DNA from 3 places in the Buttiauxella sp. BIGb0552 genome. Region 3 is predicted to be linked to each of the others. Evidence: predicted binding sites of a transcription regulator. Region 3 holds the regulator's gene; each other region holds the start of a gene.

Region 1 (4,970 bases), on a different contig from region 3:
TCACGTGCCATTTCGATAATTTGCTCAGAAGTGGTACCACGCACGATGGAGTCATCCACCAGCAGAACGTTCTTATCGCGGAACTCAGCACGGTTAGCGTTGAGTTTACGACGTACAGATTTACGACGCAGCTGCTGGCCCGGCATGATAAAAGTACGGCCAACGTAGCGGTTCTTCACGAAGCCTTGGCGATATGGCTTGTCGAGAATACGCGCGATTTCGAGCGCGATATCGCAGGATGTTTCTGGAATCGGGATAACCACATCGATATCCAGATCTTCCCACTCGCGGGCAATTTTCTCACCGAGTTTTTTGCCCATCTCAACGCGTGCGCTGTAAACGGAAATCTTGTCGATAAAGGAGTCCGGACGCGCGAAGTAGACGTATTCGAATAGGCAAGGGTTGCTGGTTGGGTTATCAGCACACTGGCGGGTGAACAACTGCCCTTTCTCAGTGATGTATACCGCTTCACCCGGTGCGATATCACGCAGGAATTCGAAGCCCAGGGTATCAAGCGCAACGCTTTCGGAAGCCACCATATATTCAGTGCGACCGTCGTTCAAATCACGCTTGCCCATTACGAGTGGGCGGATGCCGTTTGGATCGCGGAAGGCAACCATACCGTGGCCGATAATCATCGCAACACAGGCATAAGCACCACGAATCTGGCGGTTAGTCGCGGCAATGGCGGCAAAAATGTTGTCTGCTTCCAGAGGATAGTTGCGGAAGTTATCCAGCTCACTGGCGAAAATATTCAGCAGGATTTCAGAATCGGAAGTGGTGTTAATGTGACGACGCTTTTCTTCGAACAGCTTCTGGCGCAGTTCGTGGGCGTTAGTCAGGTTACCGTTGTGTGCAAGGGTAATGCCGTACGGAGAGTTAACATAGAAAGGCTGGGCTTCAGAAGCGCTGGAACTACCCGCTGTAGGGTATCGCACATGACCAATGCCCATGTTTCCTTGTAAGCGTTGCATGTGAATGGCACCAAATACATCACTCACCAGTCCATTAGCTTTGCGTAGACGAAAACAGTTTAAAGCATCAATGGTGACGATGCCTGCGGCATCTTGTCCACGATGCTGAAGCACCGTTAACGCATCATAGATAGACTGGTTTACCGGCATGAAACCGGCGATACCGACAATACCGCACATGTTGTCTTTTCCTCATCGTGAGTCTGTTTTTCTGGCGTTAATTGAAAATAAAATAGCCAGAAAAATCAGACTCTAAGCCATAACCCCCGCCCTAAGGCCGAGGCAAGAAACTTGACGAGCTTTGCAGATAGTCAAAGAACCATCTGATGATGAAACTGAATTGCGGGATAAGCTGCGACTTTTGCCAGTCGTCACTCTTCGAAAAACCAGTAAACGTATCAAGAAAGAACAGAATGGCGGCGACGATCAATGCTCCACGTAAAGCACCGAAACAGATCCCCAACACCCTGTCTGTACCCGACAGGCCGGTTTTCTCAACCAATGCGCTAATCACATAATTGACTATCGCACCGACAATGAGTGTCGCGATAAAGAGTATCGCGATAGCTATTCCATTACGTACCAGTTCGTCTTCAAAGCCTGTGAACCAGACTGACAGGTAAGTGTAGTAATGACTGGCGACAAAGAAAGCACAACCCCAGGTCACCAGCGATAACGCTTCACGCACAAACCCACGAATAACACTAATCAGAGCCGAAAAACCGATGACTGCAATAATGGCGTAATCTATCCAGACCATGAACAAATCTCACGACAAATCGCCCTGACGTCCAGTTCGGGGCGCATTCTAACAGAAAAAGAAAACGTTTGCGTAGGGATTTCCTTCCCTCGCGTAAATAAATAATGGCGTTGAAAAAATGCTCAACGCCATTAAAAACTTGCCCTAAATCCCGCCGCTCTGCGGGTTTATCTGGCCGTGTAAGTCATGACCACACCGTTCAGCCCGGAAAGCGAATTCAGCTCGCCCAAAGACGACTTAAGTTTGTCTTTCGAAGCGTCCGGTCCCACCAAAATACGGGTAACTTTCCCCTGCACTGGTGTCGACGGTGACGTGTAAGCACGGAACCCAGCGCCGCGTAGTTTACCAACAATTTCATTCACTTTGTCGGCATTCTTTAATGCACCTAGTTGCACGACGTAAGCTTTGCCGGTTGGCGCTTGTTCGGTCGTTTCTTGCTTCGCAGGTTTCTCAGGTGCTGGCGGTTCTTCGTTCATCATCGCCAGACGTTCTGCCGTTTGATCAATCTCAGCCTTACTCTGCGGTTTTTCGACCTGCTTAGGTTTCGGCTTTTCAACGACAGGTTGCGGTTTTGGTTGAGCACGGGCGACCGGAACTTCATCAATACCCGCACCACCATCACTTGGCAGTGAGGCGATATCTAATCCTGGTGCTGCTGCCGTACCCGCTCTCACCTCTTCTGCGGCACCTTCAGGTGGCTGAGAAGGGAGTGCCTGAGTTGCGACAGGCAACATATCCGGCTCAGCGGTATCCCCTGGTTTTGGAACCAGAGGAATGGCTGCGAATTCATCCTGATAATGCTTTTTCTGACCATCGAGCAGCCCTGGCAGGATAATGACCCCCAGTGCGACCAAAATGATGGTCCCTACTAATCGATTTTGAAACTTACTCGCCACCTGTTTTCTCCGCGTCCAGCGCTTCCATTACGTGGGCTACTGTATGAAATGAACCACACACCAGCACGGTATCATCCTCTGTTGCTGCACTCATCGCAGCATTCCAGGCTTGCGCCACTGTGCCGTAGACTTCACCCTGGCCCAGATGCTCAATCAGTTGCTCGGCCGTCGCACCGCGTGGCCCTTCCAGAGGAGCACAATACCAGCTATCAACTTGATGAGACAAATTTGCCAGCGTACCGGCGATGTCTTTGTCATGGAGCATGCCAATTACCGCCAACACTCGCCCACGCTTGGGTAGCTGCGCAAGGCGCCCGGCAAGATAGGCCGCCGCATGGGGATTATGCGCCACATCGAGAATAACCAAAGGGGCCTGCGAAATAATCTGGAAACGGCCCGGTAGTGCCGCCTCTTTAATCCCTTGAATAATAGCTTCAACACTGACATTTAGCTGGCTTGCACGCAACGCGGCCAATGCGGTCGCCGCATTTGGCTGTGGGACTAACGGCATAGGCAGCTCGTTGAGTTCACCCTGTGCGTCTTTAAAACTCCAGCTGTTCTCACCCACTTGATAAGACCAGTCGACATCACGGCGCAGCAGATGAGCACCCTTTTCAGCCGCTACATCAGCAATAGTGTGTGGCATATCTGGCTCGCCCACCACAGCAGGTTTACCACCACGGAAGACCCCAGCTTTTTCACGTCCGATACTTTCACGGTCTGGCCCCAGCCAGTCTGTGTGATCAAGGGCGATACTGGTGACAACGGCTACATCGGCATCGACAATATTGGTCGCATCCAGGCGACCACCCAGGCCGACTTCAAGAATCACCACGTCCACAGCCAGTTGCTTAAACAACAATAGCGCTGACAAGGTGCTGTATTCAAAATAGGTCAACGATGTTTCGCCACGCGCGGCTTCAATTTGTGCAAATGCCGCCGTGTGGTATGCCTCGTCCAGCTCTTCACTTTGTACGCGCACGCGCTCGGTGTAACGCACCAGATGCGGTGAACTGTAGACACCAACGCTATATCCCGCCGCCATCAACACCTTTTCCAGGGTGCGACAAGTAGTGCCTTTGCCATTGGTTCCAGCCACGGTAAACACCGTCGGTGCAGGTTTTAAGACATCAAGCGTCGCTGCAACTTTTTTTACGCGGTCAAGACCAAGCTCGATAGTTTTTGAGTGGAGATTTTCCAGATAACAAAGCCACGTGGCCAGAGGCGACGTGGCTTGAGGAGTTTGAATTTTTTCCATGATGCCCGTTCTACTTACCGAGAGGATCGGTTCAAGAAAAAAGGCAGTTCCGCGAGCGGCCCTGCCTTTATTGACTATCAGGCCTCGTGACCTTCTTCCGGTGCTGCCGGAACCACAATCGGTTCACGCGGCGCTTCAGGATTCGGCGCGGGCTGATTTGTCAGCTTTGCCAGAACGCTTGCCAGTTTGAGGCGCATTTCTGGACGACGGACGATCATGTCGATCGCCCCTTTTTCGATCAGGAACTCACTACGCTGGAAGCCCGGCGGCAGTTTTTCGCGAACGGTTTGCTCGATAACACGAGGGCCCGCAAAGCCGATCAATGCTTTTGGCTCAGCGATGTTGAGATCACCTAACATTGCGAAGCTTGCAGACACGCCGCCCATAGTCGGGTCAGTCAGAACCGAGATATACGGCAGACCGCGTTCCTGCATTTTTGCCAGCGCCGCACTGGTTTTCGCCATCTGCATCAGCGACATCAGCGCTTCTTGCATACGTGCGCCACCGGAAGCGGAGAAACAGATCATCGGGCAGTTATCTTCCAGAGCTTGTTCTACGGCACGAACAAAACGTGCACCGACAACAGAGCCCATAGAACCGCCCATAAAGGCAAACTCAAACGCCACAGCGACAACTGGCATGTTATAGAGCGTACCTTTCATGACCACCAGCGCGTCTTTCTCGCCGGTTTCTTTCTGGGCAGATGCCAGACGGTCTTTGTATTTTTTAGAGTCTTTAAACTTGAGGATATCTTTTGGCTCAAGCTCACTACCCAATTCAAACATCGAGCCTTCATCTAACAGGCTGTGCAAGCGATCGCGCGCGGACATACGCATGTGGTGATCGCATTTTGGGCAGACTTCGAGGTTGCGTTCCAGTTCGGCACGGTACAGAACCTGGCCACAGCTATCGCACTTCGTCCACACCCCTTCAGGGATACTCGCCTTACGGGTAGGGGTGATATTGCTCTTATTGAGAATTCGTTCAATCCAGCTCATTGATGACCTTTCTGCTTGAACCTGGTCGATGCCAGTTTTTCTGTGGCAGAACTAGCTGCCCCAGACCATAAATGGTGCTCATTA
Region 2 (4,970 bases), on a different contig from region 3:
ATAGAGCGTAAAGCCGGTCATCACCTGCAAGCCGCGCATTGGCTCCACTTCACCGAGCCAGACGGTTTGCGCGCCGTTGTCATGTTTCTGGAAAGTCACATCTACCGGCATGAAAGTAGTTGGGCGATGGTGCTGCGGCCAGTTAAATTCAATACCACCGGAAATCCACGGCCCGACCAGTCCAACCAAAGCTGGTTTCACCACTTCGTTGTAGTAAACAAAGTCGCGCTCCATCACTTTGTCGTAGGCGCGATGAATGCGGCCTCCCAGCTCAGGCAATAACATTACGCGGATAAAGTCGTTCTCAATCCATACCGCGTTGTAATCACGCATCTCGCGACTGCCGGTAAGTGTGTCAATAACACCGTAAGGATAAACAGCACCTGAAGATCCCTGATAGACGCGGTTCTCCAGAAACATAGGATTCGGGTCTTCCGCACCGGTAGTCCAGGTGGGTAAAGCAATCGTCTCTTGCCAGACGCTAACGGCTCCGTACATTTCGCTTCTCCAGTAAACAAACAACAGTGAAATACGTTATGTTTGCAGTGTAGAGAACTCATAACGGCTTAGAGCGCTTAATGCTCACACAATAAAGTTAACGGGGTTTAGTGAAATGCATAATTCAGGGCTGAATAATCAACGCGTGCGCCAACTTAACCGCCAGACGATTATGAAACTGGTTTGGCAGCATAAGCGGCTAAGCAAATCGCAGTTTGCGCAGTACACCGGGCTGTCCATTCCAGCGGTGAGTAAGATCCTTGAGGAGTTGGTGAGCGATGGCAAACTGAGCCACTCCAGCGAAAACCTCAGTAACCGAGGCATTAACAGCGGCAGTTACCAAATTCCACCTGATGGCGATTTCATTCTCTGCATGAATGTCACGCCCACCAGTATTGAAAGCCAACTGTGCGACGCACAACTTTCACCGCAAGGGGAATTTGAGCGTATCCATGTGAACGCCGCCACACCGCAGGTATTACTGGCCGCTATTGAGAACATCTGGCGTAATCAACGCAAAATCTGGCCGAAAAAAGTCATCAATCTCGCTCTGGCTATTCATGGGCAAGTCGATCCTGTGACAGGCGTTTCGCAAACCATGCCGCAGGCTCCGTGGCGTGAGCCGGTAGAAATTAAATATCTGCTGGAGGAAAAGCTTGGTGTAACGGTAAGAGTCGATAACGACTGTGTGATGCTGGCGCTGGCAGAAAAATGGCAAAACCCGGCAAACCGCCAGGATTTCTGCGTGATAAATGTGGATTACGGGATTGGTTCATCGTTTGTCATCAACGGGCAGATTTATCGCGGCAGTTTGTATGGCAGTGGGCAAATCGGCCACACCATTGTGAACCCTGATGGCATGGCCTGTGACTGCGGGCGCTACGGCTGTCTGGAAACCGTCGCATCGCTTTCAGCGTTAAAAAAACAGGCGCGTATCTGGTTAAAATCGCAACCTGGTTCGGCACGACAAGACCCGGAAAATGTCACCTCCGCACAGCTTATTTCAGCCTGGCATAGTGGCGATGAACAAGTTCGTAGCTGGGTAGAAAGTGCAGCTAATGCCATTGGGCTGAGTTTGTATAATTTCCTTAATATATTAAATATTAACAATATTTTGTTTTATGGTAGAAGCTGTGGATTTGGCGAGGACTGGCTGGCAACCATCAATCGGCAGATTGGGTTTAATCCGTTTGACCATGGCGATGCGCTAAAGATTAATGCGACACAAATTAGTTTCGGCAAGCTTTCGCGGCCACAGCAAGTGATGGGAATTGGTTATTTGTATGTGGAAGCCACGCTGGGTAAAGAATAAGCCGTGAGGAAATATTCCCCGGATATCCCAGTCAACATCTGGCAAGGAGTGAAATTATGCATAAAGCAGGTGTGATTATTTTCGGGCTGTTATTGGCAGGTTGTGCAGCCCAGACGGTTAATACCCCGCCCCCCTTATCGCCAATGGATGCCTGTATTCAGGCAACTCAGAGCAGCGATACCGTAGCCACTGCGAAGAACTGCAGTTTAATCACGCGCGATCAACATTAGCCATCAAAAACAACAAAGCCCACATAACGTGGGCTTTAGTGACTTACGTAGCGGAAATTATGCGTAAACCGGCAAGCGGGCGCAGATATCCAGAACTTTTTGCTTGGTGCGTTCGATAACCGCTTCGTCGTTGATGCTATCTAACACATCACACATCCAGCCAGCCAGTTCGCGAACGTCTGCTTCATTGAAGCCACGGCGAGTCACCGCTGGAGTACCGATACGGATACCAGAAGTCACAAACGGGCTCTTCGGATCGTTTGGCACGCTGTTTTTGTTCACGGTGATATTCGCGCGACCCAATGCAGCATCAGCTTCTTTACCGGTCAGGTTTTTATCAACCAGATCCAGCAAGAACAGGTGGTTGTCAGTACCGCCAGAAACCACTTTGTAACCACGGTCCAGGAACACAGAAACCATTGCTTTTGCATTCTTAGCAACTTGCTGCTGGTAAGTTTTGAACTCAGGTTCCATTGCTTCTTTCAGTGCAACAGCTTTACCCGCGATGACGTGCATCAGTGGGCCGCCCTGCGCGCCTGGGAAGACAGCGGAGTTCAGTTTCTTATACAGCTCTTCGCTGCCGCCGTTCGCGAGGATTAAACCACCGCGTGGGCCTGCCAAAGTTTTGTGCGTAGTGGTTGTCACAACGTGTGCATGTGGAACCGGGTTCGGGTAAACGCCCGCAGCAATCAGGCCAGCAACGTGTGCCATGTCCACGAACAGTTTCGCATCAACCATGTCTGCAATTTCACGCATTTTTGCCCAGTCAACCACGCCTGAATAAGCAGAGAAGCCACCGATGATCATTTTCGGCTTATGGGCTTTAGCTTGTTTTTCCAGGTCTGCGTAGTCGATATGACCGGTTTCATCGATACCATAAGGAACGATGTTGTACAGCTTGCCGGAGAAGTTTACCGGGGAGCCGTGAGTCAGGTGGCCGCCATGTGCCAGGTTCATACCCAGAACGGTGTCGCTTGGTTCCAGCAAAGTGGTGTATACCGCGAAGTTAGCCTGTGAACCGGAGTGCGGTTGCACGTTAGCGTAATCAGCGCCGAACAGCTCTTTTGCACGGTCGATAGCCAGTTGTTCAACGACATCAACGTATTCGCAGCCGCCGTAGTAACGTTTGCCTGGGTAACCTTCGGCATATTTGTTAGTTAACTGAGAACCCTGAGCCTGCATCACGCGCGGGCTGGTGTAGTTTTCGGAGGCGATCAGTTCAATGTGCTCTTCCTGACGTACTTTTTCTTGCTCCATGGCCTGCCATAAATCGGCATCGTAATCGGCAATGTTCATTTCACGTTTTAACATTCGCATCTCCAGACTCAGCTAACAGTAAAAATTCGAACAGCTTTGAGGGCTCTCTCAAACAACGGGCAACAGTGTAAACCGAATTGGTATCAGGTGATAGGTCTTGACAGAGGTTTTTACGCAAACGATTGGCTCGGCGTCCTGCAAGGGTTTGAAGCCAAAAGTGGCAAGCTATTTCTGCGGATATTAATTCATCATCAACATGCAGAAATTTCACGTTCTGTGAGCCGAATCGACTCAGTAAGTATCCATTTACAATGTAGTGCTTTTTTTTAATCCGATAATTTTATAAGATGCATTTAAAATACATCAATTAGAAAACCCTAAATAATTCGAGTTGCATCTATCACCCCTGCGGCTTGAAATATGACGGGTATAAAAGGAGCCATACCATGCTTGACGCACAAACCATCGCTGTTGTGAAATCCACCATTCCCCTGCTTGCCGCAACCGGCCCAAAACTTACCGCTCACTTTTACGATCGCATGTTCAGCCATAATCCTGAGCTGAAAGAAATCTTCAATATGAGCAACCAGCGCAATGGCGATCAGCGTGAAGCGCTGTTCAATGCCATCTGTGCATACGCGGCTAATATTGAAAATCTGGCGGTGTTACTGCCAGCGGTAGAAAAAATCGCGCAGAAACACACCAGCTTCCAGATCAAACCGGAACAGTACGACATCGTCGGCGGTCACCTGTTAGCAACGCTGGATGAAATGTTCAGCCCGGGCCAGGAAGTATTGGATGCGTGGGGCAAAGCGTATGGCGTGCTGGCAGGCGTGTTTATCAATCGTGAAGCGGAAATCTACCAGCAAAACGCGGCGAAAAATGGCGGTTGGGAAGGCACTCGCGCCTTCCGCATTGTGGCAAAAGAGCCGCAGAGCTCACTTATCACCAGCTTTGAATTTGAACCGCTGGATGGTAAACCAGTCGCGGATTATCAACCAGGCCAATATCTTGGCGTATGGCTGAAACCTGAAGGTTTCCCGCATCAGGAGATTCGCCAATATTCATTGACCCGCAAGCCAGATGGCAAAAGCTATCGCATTGCGGTGAAACGCGAAGATTTGGGCCAGGTTTCAAGCTGGTTACACAACCACGCGCAGATGGGCGATGAAGTGCATCTGGCTGCGCCTGCTGGTGATTTCTTTATGGATGTGAACGGGCAAACGCCAGTTACGTTGATTTCAGCAGGTGTTGGCCAAACGCCGATGCTGGCAATGCTCGATACGCTGGCGAAAAATGACCATAGCGCGCAGGTGAACTGGCTCCATGCCGCTGAACATGGTGACGTACATGCATTTGCGGATGAAGTGAATCACCTGGGTGAACAGTTGCCACGCTTTGAGCGCCACGTCTGGTATCGCACACCATCCGAAAGCTGCCGTGCACAGGCAAAATTTGATAGCGAAGGTTTGATGGATTTACTGACCCTGGAAAGCAAAATCAGTGCACCAGATATGCAGTTCTATCTTTGCGGCCCGGTAAGTTTTATGCGTTTTGCGGCGGAGCAGTTGGTGAAGCTAGGCATAGGGCAGGACCGAATTAATTATGAGTGTTTTGGCCCGCATAAAGTGATGTGATTTATACTCTTCATACTTCGAGTTGCAGGTGCGTTG
Region 3 (4,970 bases):
TACCATTACGGTAAACACCATCAAACCTATGTCACTAACCTGAACAATCTGGTTAAGGGCACTGCGTTTGAAGGTAAAAATCTCGAAGAGATCGTTCGTACTTCCGAAGGCGGCGTGTTTAACAACGCAGCACAGGTTTGGAACCACACCTTCTACTGGAATTGCCTGGCACCAAATGCTGGCGGTGAACCAACTGGAGAGCTTCTGGAAGCCATTAATAAGTCGTTTGGTAGCTTTGCTGAGTTTAAACAGCAGTTCACTGATGCAGCTATTAAAAACTTTGGCGCTGGCTGGACCTGGCTTGTCAAACAAGAAGATGGCGCTCTGGCGATTGTCTCTACCTCAAACGCGGGTACCCCACTAACAACAGCGGCAACACCGTTATTGACTGTGGATGTGTGGGAACATGCGTACTACATCGACTACCGCAATGCTCGTGCTGGCTATCTTGAGCATTTCTGGGCGTTGGTGAACTGGGAGTTTGTTGCTAAGAATCTGGCAGCATAAAACCTAAAATATATGGGCCGCGATTGCGGCCCATTTTAATCAGAGCGATGTATCAGTGCAGTACGGCGGTTAACGCGCCACACACAATCAGTGCCAAAACAACAACCGTGGTCATGATTGAAAATTTCAGATCGGTACTCATTAGCAAACTCCTTTTATTACCCTACAATCGGTGTGTCGGCTTGATTTTCCCACAATCAGACATAAAAATCCCCCTGGTTTTAACCTGATATCGCTTTTCCCTCTTTCACTTTTCTCCTGGATAGGCCAAAATCCCACGCTAATTTATTGCGTACCATCTACTCAACGCCCTCCTCCCGTTTTATGTCGCAATCCCGGCATACCTGCAACCTTAACGTTGCCTCAGGAGTTGGCGTACGCAAACGTTTAACACATTGGTTATCAGGGGTTTACGATATGGCCCGGAGTGAAATTTAATGGCGACAATCAAGGACGTAGCGAAGCTCGCAAACGTTTCCACCACAACCGTATCACATGTGATTAACAAGACCCGTTTTGTGGCGGAAGAAACACGTAACGCGGTCTGGGCGGCAATCAAACAATTGCACTATTCGCCGAGCGCCGTCGCGCGTAGCTTGAAAGTTAATCACACCAAAACGATTGGTTTGCTAGCCACTTCTAGCGAAGCACCCTATTTTGCCGAGATAATCGAAGCTGTCGAAAATAGCTGCTTTGAAAAAGGCTACACCCTGATTTTGGGTAATGCGCACAATAATTTCGAAAAACAGCGCGCCTATTTATCCATGATGGCGCAAAAGCGCGTCGATGGGCTGCTGGTGATGTGCTCTGAATATCCGGAATCATTACTGACTATGCTTGAAGAGTATCGTCACATCCCAATGGTTGTGATGGACTGGGGCGAAGCCCGCGCAGATTTCACCGACTCCGTTGTCGATAATGCCTTCCACGGTGGCTATCTGGCTGGACGTTATTTGATTGAACGTGGTCACCGCGAAATTGGTGCAATCCCTGGCCAAATGGAGCGTAATACCGGTGGCGGCCGCCATGCTGGTTTTATGAAGGCGCTGGAAGAAGCTGGGATCGCTATTCCTGAGAACTGGATTGTGCAAGGTGACTTTGAACCTGAGTCAGGCTACCGCGCCATGCAGCAGATTATCGGTCAGTCTCAGCGCCCTACCGCAGTATTCTGCGGCGGCGACATTATGGCGATGGGCGCAATTTGTGCTGCTGATGAAATGGGTTTACGCGTACCGCAGGATATTTCCATTATCGGTTATGACAACGTGCGTAACGCTCGTTATTTCACACCGGCATTGACCACCATTCACCAGCCGAAGGACTCGCTGGGTGAAACAGCTTTCAATATGCTGCTGGATAGAATCGTCAATAAACGCGAAGAGTCGCAATCAATTGAAGTACATCCGCGCCTGATTGAACGCCGTTCTGTGGCTGATGGCCCATTCCGCGATTACCGCCGCTAAAATAGTCAATGGAGCCTGTCTAAGCAGGCTCCTGCAACCACTCCTGATTCATCGTCTCACTATCCCCTAAATACTCCAGCAGCCAGGCCAGAGCTGGCGAAGCATCATTTTGCCGCCATGTCAGGCAACATGCCGCGTCCGGGAACGGGTTATCGAGCGTCAGCTCACTCCACTGCCCTGAAGCCAACCACGGCTTTGCTATATGCAATGGCACCATACCAATACATAAACCCGCGCTAAGACAATCAGAGCCAGATTCCCAGTCTGGAACCACAACTCGACGCTGGTTATCCAAAAGCCAGGTAATACGCTTCGGTAGCGAACGGGAGGTATCTTCCAGTACTAACGACGGCCAGGCTCGCAGATCATCATCACTTAAGGTTCCGCCCTGCTGTGCCAGTGGGTGATTTGATGACACCACACAGCGCCAACTCAACGTCCCCATATCGCGGAACGCATAACGCCCCCCGACAGGAATAGCTTGTGTCGCACCAATCGCGACTTCAACTCGCCCATCAGCCAGCGCATCCCACACGCCGTTAAACACTTCCTGGAATATACGCAGTTCGATATCCGGAAAATGACGATAAAAATCCAACACCAACTGACGCGTTCGTTCAGGTTTAACGATGTTATCAACTGCGATAGCCAGGTGCCCGCGCCATCCATTTGCGATCTGTTGACACTGCTGCCGTGTCGTCATCATTTTTTTGATAACAGAGCGGCCTTCTTTCAGGAAAAAGACGCCTGCGGGGGTTAATTCAACATCCCGATGGCGACGTTCGAATAACGGAACCGCTAACCAATCTTCAAGTTGCCGTACCGTATAGCTGATAGCTGACGGAACGCGGTGCAGCTCTTGTGCTGCACCACTGAAGCTGCCATTGCGCGCTACCGCATCTATCACTTCCAGCGAATATTCTGACCACATTTCTCTGCTCACAAAATTTTTGAACGCAACCTACAAATATTAGCGTTTCACAAGCCTATTTGCACTCCGTACACTCTCGCGGCGATCAACCTGCAAGATAAAACAAGAGAAAATTATGCAACCATCAAAAGGATTTCTTATCTGGCTGGCTGGATTAAGTGTTCTGGGCTTCCTTGCCACAGACATGTATCTGCCTGCTTTCGCTGCCATTCAGCAAGATTTACAGACCGATGCCTCCGCCGTTAGTGCGAGCCTGAGCCTGTTCCTTGCGGGCTTTGCGTTTGCCCAGTTAATGTGGGGGCCGCTGTCAGACCATTTCGGACGTAAACCAGTTTTGCTGGCCGGTCTGAGTCTGTTCGCCGTCGGTTGTATTGGAATGTTGTGGGTAGAAAGTGCCACCGCTCTGCTGGTCCTGCGCTTCGTTCAGGCCGTTGGTGTTTGTTCTGCCGCGGTAAGCTGGCAGGCACTGGTGACCGATTACTACCCGGCAAACCGCGCAAATCGTATTTTTGCAACGATTATGCCGCTGGTTGGTCTGTCTCCTGCACTGGCTCCACTTTTGGGTAGCTGGATTTTGACCCACTTTGACTGGCAGGCGATTTTCGCCACACTGTTTGCCATCACGCTGGTGCTGATGATCCCAACTCTGCGTCTGAAACCACGTACCCAGCATCACCCGCAAACAGAAGACAATAAAGTCAGCTTTATGTCGTTACTGCGCTCTCGTGTATATAGCGGCAACGTGTTGATTTACGCAGCTTGCTCTGCCAGCTTCTTTGCCTGGCTGACCGGTTCTCCGTTTATTCTGAACGATATGGGTTACAGCCCGGCGGCAATTGGCCTGAGCTATGTGCCGCAAACTATCGCCTTCCTGATTGGTGGTTATGGCTGCCGTAGCGCACTGCAAAAATGGCAAGGCAAGCAAATGCTGCCGTGGTTGCTTGCGTTATATACGGTGAGTGTTTTCGGCACCTGGGCGGTATCGATAAGTGGACACGCGAACCTGACCATGCTGCTCATCCCATTCTGTATCATGGCGATTGCCAACGGGGCGATTTACCCAATCGTTGTTGCTTCTGCACTGTTGCCTTTCCCACAAGCCACAGGTAAAGCCGCTGCGCTGCAAAACACGCTGCAATTGGGCCTGTGCTTCCTGGCAAGTTTGATGGTGTCATGGTTGGTCGCTACTCCACTGCTGACAACCACCAGTGTCATGCTGGTAACAATTGTTCTGGCCATGCTGGGTTATCTGCTTCAGCGTCATAAAAATGCCGAAGTCTGGCAACCGGCTGAATCAGATGCACATTAAGATTAAAATTGCTCAACCTCAACATGGTTAGCTTGCTAAGAATATGTGATTGAATCACCGCTTAAGCGAGCCTATACTCATAAACGGCTCAACAAATAACACCATAATAATCACATTAAAACGGGAGCCTTTTGGCTCCCGTTTTTGTTTTACAGCTGTTTTTTGGGGCGCCAAGCCCCCTTTCTCTGTTCTACGTCGGATATCAGGCACACGGAATTTTCCGTGACATTTCTCACATGCCCAAAATAGCGTCTACGCTGTTTTAAGGTTCCTCTCACATTGGTGATGGAGAAGCTATGAGTTCATCGTGTATAGAAGAAGTCAGAATAAGAAATAACCCGTGGTATCGGATTGTGAACGATATGCTCACGCGGGCAGGGGTAGAAATTAATGGCCCACGCCCCTTCGATATACAGGTTAAGCATCCCGATTTTTTTAAGCGTGTTCTGCAAGAGGGTACACTGGGTCTTGGTGAAAGCTATATGGACGGCTGGTGGGACTGCGAACGACTGGATATTTTTTTCCATAATGCCATTCGCGCCGGACTTGAGCGGCAACTCCCCCACCATTTAAAAGACACGCTACGTGTAGCCGCCGCGCGCTTAGTTAATCTGCAATCCAAAAAACGCGCGTGGATAGTCGGTAAAGAACACTATGATTTGGGCAATGACTTATTTAGCCGCATGCTTGATGAACATATGCAATATTCCTGCGGTTATTGGAAAGACGCTACTACGCTAAGTGATGCACAAAACGCCAA

The links. The regulator PurR, encoded in region 3, represses purine synthesis genes. The targets are predictions, from matches to a motif close to CANGCAAACGTTTGCNTG.
Region 1: cvpA (colicin V production protein) is a predicted target of PurR. The motif match lies at 1,792-1,809, and genes of this name have one in related genera.
Region 2: glyA (serine hydroxymethyltransferase) is a predicted target of PurR. The motif match lies at 3,469-3,486, and genes of this name have one in related genera.

Annotation. Positions count from the first base shown of each region.
Region 1 is NZ_SODY01000004.1:260,395-265,364, reverse strand. It holds gene purF (amidophosphoribosyltransferase) at 1-1,154, opposite strand, end outside; gene cvpA (colicin V production protein) at 1,246-1,734, opposite strand; gene dedD (cell division protein DedD) at 1,902-2,630, opposite strand; gene folC (bifunctional tetrahydrofolate synthase/dihydrofolate synthase) at 2,620-3,888, opposite strand; gene accD (acetyl-CoA carboxylase, carboxyltransferase subunit beta) at 3,966-4,886, opposite strand.
Region 2 is NZ_SODY01000004.1:38,774-43,743, reverse strand. It holds gene EDF88_RS12345 (DUF5107 domain-containing protein) at 1-498, opposite strand, end outside; gene EDF88_RS12340 (ROK family protein) at 614-1,810, shown strand; gene EDF88_RS24690 (hypothetical protein) at 1,867-2,040, shown strand; gene glyA (serine hydroxymethyltransferase) at 2,098-3,351, opposite strand; gene hmpA (NO-inducible flavohemoprotein) at 3,744-4,934, shown strand.
Region 3 is NZ_SODY01000001.1:185,527-190,496, reverse strand. It holds gene sodB (superoxide dismutase [Fe]) at 1-507, shown strand, start outside; gene EDF88_RS00860 (YnhF family membrane protein) at 560-649, opposite strand; gene purR (HTH-type transcriptional repressor PurR) at 945-1,970, shown strand; gene punR (DNA-binding transcriptional activator PunR) at 1,990-2,901, opposite strand; gene punC (purine nucleoside transporter PunC) at 3,017-4,210, shown strand; gene cfa (cyclopropane fatty acyl phospholipid synthase) at 4,507-4,970, shown strand, end outside.